DNA from 2 places in the Solibacillus ferritrahens genome. Region 1 is predicted to be linked to the other one. Evidence: riboswitches for the same ligand, from Rfam matches in the RefSeq annotation. Region 1 holds a riboswitch; the other holds the start of a gene.

Region 1 (4,222 bases):
GGATTGCATTACCATCTGTTACTGACATATCAAAAGTTGGTAGGAATTCGAATGAATCACCAAGGAAAGTTCCTGAGATGTCCGGTGCATTCGATCCACCGGCAAAGTTATGAATAATTGTTGCAATTGCACCATTGGCCTTTGCATTTGCAATTTTATCAACGAATGCAATATTGCCACGAGATATTAATGCTACTTTACCAGCTACATCAATTCCTTCAAAATCTTTTACTTCTCCGTTTCCAGGAATCGCAACTAGGTCGAATTCACCTTGAAGCTGTGTTGCTAAATCTTTACCAAAAGTTGTTCCCATTAATGGAAGCTGTTTTGTTAAGTTGTAATCACCAATTGTAATATTAACTTCTCCGTTATACATTGTTTCTGGATTTGTTGTGTTACCAACAGCAATCCCTAGACGAGCAGTTGCTGGTGTTCCCATTGTTCCACGATTTGGACCAGAGTTACCTGTTGCAATGACTCCGATTGTTCCCGCTATCATTGCGTTGTTAATTGCAAATGAACCAGCATCCGTTTCAGAGTTAGCTCCGCCGCCAAGTGAAAGATTGATAATATCCATTTCTTCTAAAACGGCAGTTTCGATAGCTTTAACAATACCTGATGTAGCGCCACTACCATATGCTCCAAGAACTCGATAAGCATAAAGGTCTATTTTTGGAGCAATTCCTTTGATGCCAAATTCGTTAGCTCCGATTGCTGCAATTGTCCCAGCAACATGTGTACCGTGAGAAGTATAGAACGAGCTACCATTTGCATTAAATTCAGGTGTCCCAGCTGGGCGCTCTGAAGGTAATGTTTCCGATGCATCGTCATCTGCACGAGGCTTATTGTAAGTTGATGAGTGGGGAATAAAGTTTTTACCACCTTTATAAATTCCGGCAAATTCCGGGTGATCTGCATCAATACCTGTATCTAGTACTGCTACTTTAACTCCTTGTCCTTCAATACCTTCGTTCCATAGCTGTTCGATGCCAAGGAAGGAATTACTTGTATTCATATAAGCCTCTAATGTTTCTTCTTTAATAAGCTCCGATGATTTCATGTTTTGATCTTCTGATGCATAAACCGTTGCATCAGGCTCAATTAGTGTGATTCCGTCTACTGAAAGCAGTTTCGGAAGATCATTTGCTTTAATAGTTGCTGCGAAACCGTTTAAAACTGTATCAAACGTATACCCTTGAGTCATCTGTACTTTTTTAATAGCTAACTCTTTTTTTACTTTTGCTTGCTGAGCTTTTACATTTGAACGAACTTCATTTGCTCTAGCATTGGAGAATTTTTTGCCTTTAACTTGGCTCATCCCTTGCTCTAGTGCAACAGGCTTTTCAGATAAATGAACAATGACTGCAATATCCTGATTGCCAGATACACTTTGTAAGCTTTCGTGAAGAGTTGGACCATCCTTAGACAAGCTTAGCTGTTCAGCAATAGCCGCCTTTAGTTGAATCATACTTTCACTTTGACTATTCTGCTTGAATGATTTCAGTTCTTCAGCATTTGCACTCGAGAATGGCATCAATAAAGACAGCACCATAACGATAGCTAGAATACTACTAAAGAACTTCGTAAATTTAAAATTATTCAAATCTCATTTCCCCTTCACTCTTAATTGTCATACTTTTCAGTCTAGTATGATATTCCCAATTTATCACAAGGGAATCAATTCGAATATTGAAAATTTTAAATATTTTAAAATATTGATAATTAGTATCATTTCTTCAAAAATATGTTAAATCTATCTGCCTAGGAATTTAATAAAAAAGTAGAACTTTATGCATTAAAATTAGAATGTCTTCACCCGAGTAAAGTGAGGGGTAATTGTATTAAAGTCATATGATTTTATTAAAATTTTTTTAAAATAGTAATATTAAGATTGAAAAAGTATAGCTTTTACCATATAGTCTCGGCTATCTTTTTTAATATATTAACTTTTCATCTGGGTTTTACAATAAGTATCAACAAAAAAATTGCTTTGTTTTCCCATAGGTTTCTTTTGAAGGGAATAACAGAAAGATAAGCTAATACCTTAAGTACGATAAATTATTAGAAAGTATGGAGTAAAAATGACATTGGGTATTTTTAGTGAAATAATAAATTTGAAATTTTCTAATACTTTGTATATTATATTCTTATAAAAGAATACCCGGAATTGAACGGGAGAGGTTCATAGCTTATACCCTCTATAAAAAACTATGGATACATGACAACTTGCCATGTCCATAAAGGACGTGGCTTTTTTTTATTTATACATATGTTTTAATAGGATGAATGACAAGGCCTCTCTTGAAAGTTGTCGGGAAAATTTTCAGGGAGGAATCTTATTAAATGTCTAACTTTAGAATTGTTGAGAAACTACAAAAAGTCGATGAAGATATTCAAAGAAATCAATTAAAGTATCATTCAAAACGTGTTCTCATCAGTAAAGAATTTACCTTTGATGCGGCTCATCATTTACATAACTATGAGGGCAAATGTAAAAACCTACATGGTCATACATATCGTGCAGTCTTAGGGTTAAGTGGTTATCCAGATGAACGTGGTCTCGTGCTTGATTTTGGTGACATCAAGGAGATTTGGAAACAAAAAATAGAGGTATATTTAGATCATCACTATTTAAACGAGACTCTACCACCGATGAACACGACGGCAGAAAATATTGTTGTCTGGATCTTTGAAAAAATGAATGAAGCCTTGCTTGATGAACAAACATTTAATGGGGCACGAGTAGAATTTATTAAGTTATATGAAACTCCTACAAGCTATGCTGAAGCGAGAAGGGAGTGGATGGAATTTGAATAAAGTTCCTGTTATAGAGATTTTTGGTCCGACGATTCAAGGGGAAGGAATGGTAGTAGGTCAGAAGACAATGTTTGTACGCACAGCTGGGTGTGATTATTCTTGTTCCTGGTGTGACTCATCATTTACATGGGATGGTAGTGGCAAACATCTTATCGTACAAATGACAGCAGAAGAGATTTGGTCAGAGTTAAAACGCCTTGGAGGCAACAGCTTTTCATTCGTCACAATTTCAGGGGGAAATCCAGCCCTTCTTCGTAATCTGGAATCGGTTGTTAGAGTTTTAAAAGAGAATCATATAAAGATTGGCGTGGAGACCCAGGGAAGCAAGTGGCAAGACTGGTTGTATCAAATTGATGAATTAACCATTTCACCTAAGCCCCCAAGTTCTGGCATGACGACCGACTTTTCTATGCTCTCATATATTTTTGAGAAACTTAGAGAGAGAAACAACAATCAGCATATTTCTCTCAAAATTGTGGTCTTTAATCAAGAGGATTATGCTTATGCAAAACAAGTACATCTTCAATTTCCGAGTATCAATTTTTATCTTCAGGTTGGAAATGATGATATTAATTCAAAGGATAATTCTGAATTGGTTAAGCGTTTATTGGAAAATTATCAAAGGTTAATCCATAAAGTTATGATGGATACAGAATTAAAAAATGTGAAGGTATTACCGCAACTGCATACCCTAATCTGGGGAAATAAAAGAGGCGTATAGAATTAAAAGAAAAAAAGAGCTTGGTTAATGCGGTGCTGCACCCACCAAGCTATTTTTCCTATAGATTATTTAAAATTTATAACAAACGGCCTGCATGGACCTAGTTTATATAACATCTATTATTAGTTTAGTTATGGTTTTTCTTCTTTATGTTGTTTTTTAATTTCCTCAGATTCCTTCATGTACTCTTGATATTCTTTCTCCACATCTGAAGTCGCTGGGAGGAAGGGCTCTTTAGCTGAATCAATACGTTTCCCATACCGAATCATTTGATAAATAATCATTCCATTATTGGGCTTTCCGTTGAACGTAATCATTGGGACTGCATCGAATAGTACATAATAAAAAGCATAAAAAACAAACCGATCCCAAAATGTTTTGTATTCTTCAGCCCATCCATTGGCGATTAAAAAATTGATTGTAAGACCAAAGAAGAGATTGATTAAAATAGGCCCTGAATACATACAAATATAGGCAAACTTATTTTCATATTTTAACTCATCATACGAAAACCAGCTATACACATGATAGTATTTACGAATATCGACCATCCCAAGTTTAATAATTCTTGGTCCAGACCCGATTGTTATTCTTGGCTCGCGTACACCAAATAGCCAACTTATAATTATATAGCCCATTTCCCGAAGAAATACAACAGCAGGTAATATAATAAACGCAGAAATA
Region 2 (4,222 bases), on a different contig from region 1:
ATGGAGTGAAGTACGCATATATTGTATAATGTCCTGCCAGCATAAACATCGTGGCAAGATGGGCCGTACCAATTTTGGAGCTGGTAACTGCCTTTAATTGTTGTGAAAGTGGAACGGCCATTTCACCAGGAATGCGCTCTAAATAAATAGAAATCAGGATAAAAGAGCCTATCGATAATATGGCAATCCCTAGGAAAATAACACGCCAACCGAAATAATCGGAAATTAAAATTCCAAGTGGTACACCTAATACAAGCGACGAACTAATACCCATATAAATAAGACCTAGCGCCTTTGCTCGATGTGTCGGTGCAACAACTTTTGCAGCGATTATTAAAGAGAGCACAGTGATCAGTGATGTACTCATGGCACTTAAAACACGGGCAAACATCATAAAGGTGAAGTCCGTACTGAAATAAGTCATGATATTACTGATGAAAAATATAAACAACGAAATAAGGTATAACTTTTTCCGTTCGACCTTACTCGTTAAAACTAATAGCACTGGACCGGCAATCGCATAAATAAGGGCAAATACCGTAATTAGCTGCCCGGCCGAGCTTATTGAAATATTCAAATCCGTTGCAATAATTGGAAGAATACCGCCAACGATTAATTCAACCAAACCTACAGCAACAGTTGATAATGCGAGTATAATAACTTTGAAATTCATAATCTGCTATACATCCTTTCTGATGAAAAATTTAGAAAATAAAAAAATCCTGATTACAAAAAATGAGATTAATCATTTTCTGTAATCAGGATTTTAAGGTTCCTGGTAGAGACCCTCAAGCCGTATCCTTGAGGTTATACAGTACTATATTACTATATTGTTGTGTAATAAAACGAGCACTTGAATAGTTTACTAGCTTTCATTTGATTTATCAAGTTTTTTAATTTTGATTTAACAGGGAGGGAAATAAATAAGTTTGTAACGTTTATTTCACGCTCCGCTATAAGTAAAGCTATATTTTCCTATTTTCTTCATAATGACACGGCAGAGGAAGTCTCCAATTGTAGTGAATTGCTGACAAACGTATTGCAACTACAACCAGAACGATTAGTGTGAGTGCGAGAGGGGAGCTCAAGCCAAGCCAAATAGAGATGGCACATAAAATAGTTAATATCGCATGAATTTCTTCCTTCAATGCAAGCGGTTTTCTACCAGCAATCACATCCCGCATTACCCCGCCGCCTACTCCTGTAAATAGGGCGGCCAAAATCATCACATCTAAATCATTGGAATAAACTTCACTTGCTAGCATGGCACCTTGAAGGGCAAAAGAAGCAAGACCAATTGAATCGAAAAACATTCCCCATCTTCTCCAATGGTCAGTCCATTTTAGTGGAATTAACACGATGATGATTAATGTTATGAACACTGTTAAAATAGTGGATTGCTCCCACAGTTCAGTAGCAGGAATCCCTATAATTACATTTCGAATCAGCCCTCCTCCAAAAGCTGTAATAAAACCTAAAGCAAATACACCTATAAATGAAAATCTCGCTTCAAGAGCGACAAATGCTCCCGTTGCTGCATATGAAATAATCCCGATAAAATGAAGAACAACCCATGACATCCTTTTATAACCCCCTTTAAAATACAAAAAACTCCACCACAAGACGTCTTTTAAAAAGACCTTGTAGTGGAGTAATAAATTAGCAATACCTACTAACGAATCAATCCATTTTATAAAATGTAAATAGCACCCCAACAAATAATTATTGGAATTCCATTTATTTCTTTTATTATACTATTTTGTTTTAAAAGAACAAGTTGGAGAGAGAAGGGTTTATTTTTTTTAAAGTTATATTGTATAGTTTGAATAAACTAGGGGGTGTGTACAAATGGGGAAGAAGGAAACCATTTTTAATGAAATCGTACGAAAAGTACGTAAAGAGCTATATGGAAAAGGACCGGATAGAATTTATACGCATTTCGTGGAGAATATGGCTGTCACAACGATGTACGGCATTCTGACACCTACTGAAAAATTTATTATTCAATCAGAAGAAGGAAAAAAGGTTATCCACAATGCGAGAACCCAAATGATTCAGGAAATTTATAAGCAACAGGTTCCTGAAGGATTGGAGGAGCTCGTCGAATCAAAGCTGCTTCATTTATTTTCGGATATAAAGGTGGAAGAGGATATGGCTGTATCGGTATTTATATTTGAAAAGTCAATTGTGTAGGGGTATAGGTACCATATTTTCAATTATTTCTTTACAATGGACTTTATTTCTAATAGAATGAGAAAAGATTAAAATACCTGAGTTGTTCAGGAGAGGTTCATAGCTGATACCCTCTATAAAAAACTATGGATACATGCATATTATGCCATGTCCATATCGGATGTGGCTTTTTTTATTGCATCCGATAGTTTTTTATTGATGATGATACGCTTAACCCCTCCTTGGAATACTTTGGTATGAACGAAGGAGGGGTTTTTCATGTCTAGTAGACACGAAAAAGATGGTTTAGAGGATTTAACGTTATTAGGAAATCAAAATGTGAAATATGCTTTTGAATATGCACCAGAAGTGTTGGAGTCTGTTGATAATATGCATGTTGGCCGCGATTATTTTGTGAAATTCAATTGTCCAGAGTTTACGAGTCTTTGTCCGATTACACAGCAGCCGGACTTTGCGACGATGTATATTTCGTATATTCCGGATCAGAAAATCGTGGAGAGTAAGTCGTTAAAATTATATTTATTTAGTTTCCGTAATCATGGCGATTTCCATGAAGACTGCGTGAATATTATTATGAATGATTTAATCAAGCTGTTAGACCCGCGCTACATAGAAGTATGGGGTAAATTTACGCCGCGGGGAGGCATTTCAATTGATCCTTGGTGCAATTACGGTCGTCCTGGCACAAAATATGAGGAAATTGCCAACTACCGTTTAATGAACCATGATTTATATCCAGAAAAAATCGACAACCGTTAAAAATTAAATATACCTTGCAGGTGAAAGAGGTTATTAGCGACCCTCTATAAAAAACTAAGATTAAACAGCACATAATCTTAGTGCTGTTTTTTCGTTTAAAAGGAGCAAAAAGATGAAGGACGAAAAAGCACTCGTCGTATTTAGCGGCGGACAGGATAGTACAACATGTCTGTTTTGGGCATTAAAAAATTTTAAAGCAGTGGAAGTTGTTACATTTGATTACGGACAACGGCATGCATTGGAAATTGAATGCGCTAAAAAGATTGCCGAAGAACAGAATGTACGACACCATATTTTAAATATGGAGCTACTGAATCAGCTTGCACCAAATGCCTTAACACGTGATGATATACCAGTGGAAGAAGGGGAAAAGGGTGGATTGCCATCAACCTTTGTACCGGGACGAAATTTACTGTTTCTATCGTTTGCGGGTGTGTTGGCAAGCCAAATCGGCGCAAAGCATATTGTCACAGGTGTATGCGAAACGGATTTTAGCGGTTATCCGGACTGTCGCGATATATTTATAAAATCGTTGAATGTGACACTGAATTTATCAATGGATAGCCCCTTTGTAATTCATACACCGCTCATGTGGATTGATAAAGCTGAAACATGGGCATTAGCCGATGAGCTTGGCGCATTTGAGTATGTTAGAGAGAAAACACTGACTTGTTATAACGGCATTATTGCGGATGGATGCGGGGATTGCCCAGCATGTAAGCTGCGATTACAAGGGATGGAAACGTACTTATACTCGAAGGAAACAGGAGAGGTATTATGATAAGAATTTTATTTTATTTAGTATCTATTGTGACGGCAAACGTTGTAACAGCACGTTTTGCACCGCTTGAATTGGGCATGTTTATTATACCGATGGGTTCATTCTTAATTGGTGCGACATTTATATTCCGTGACTTAGTGCAAAATAAATACGGTCGTAAAAAAACATATGGCTTCATTTTACTGGCATTAGTTTTATCTGCAACTGTATCGTTCTCATTAGGCGATACGTTAATTATTGTAGCTGCATCTGCACTATCTTTTTTAGTGGCAGAAACGGCCGATACAGAAATTTACACACGTCTAAAATTACCGATGGCGTGGCGTGTGTTCTATAGTGGAATTGTCGGAGGTTTTTTGGATTCTATTGTGTTTGTTGTAGTGGGGCTAAGTCCTTTAGGAGCAGGCTTTGTACCTTGGGCAGCGGTACCAGCAGCAATTGTAGGTCAAGTAATTGTGAAAACAGTAATGCAAATGGTGGGTGCCATGA

Evidence for each region. A riboswitch is a leader RNA that binds a small molecule or an ion and turns the genes downstream of it on or off. The one in region 1 is predicted to bind preQ1.
Region 2: linked by a shared signal. The riboswitch ahead of queF (preQ(1) synthase) and the one ahead of queD (6-carboxytetrahydropterin synthase QueD) in region 1 are both predicted to bind preQ1.

Annotation. Positions count from the first base shown of each region.
Region 1 covers NZ_JAXCLE010000008.1:99,652-103,873, reverse strand. Annotated here, with positions in the region: gene SNE38_RS09920 (S8 family serine peptidase) at 1-1,603, opposite strand, end outside; PreQ1 riboswitch class I at 2,172-2,218, shown strand; gene queD (6-carboxytetrahydropterin synthase QueD) at 2,344-2,817, shown strand; gene queE (7-carboxy-7-deazaguanine synthase QueE) at 2,810-3,538, shown strand; gene SNE38_RS09905 (hypothetical protein) at 3,670-4,222, opposite strand, start outside.
Region 2 covers NZ_JAXCLE010000016.1:66,625-70,846, forward strand. Annotated here, with positions in the region: gene SNE38_RS14930 (MFS transporter) at 1-673, opposite strand, end outside; purine riboswitch at 736-835, opposite strand; gene SNE38_RS14935 (trimeric intracellular cation channel family protein) at 966-1,580, opposite strand; gene SNE38_RS14940 (DUF2294 domain-containing protein) at 1,849-2,193, shown strand; PreQ1 riboswitch class I at 2,280-2,326, shown strand; gene queF (preQ(1) synthase) at 2,452-2,952, shown strand; gene queC (7-cyano-7-deazaguanine synthase QueC) at 3,065-3,733, shown strand; gene SNE38_RS14955 (VUT family protein) at 3,733-4,222, shown strand, end outside.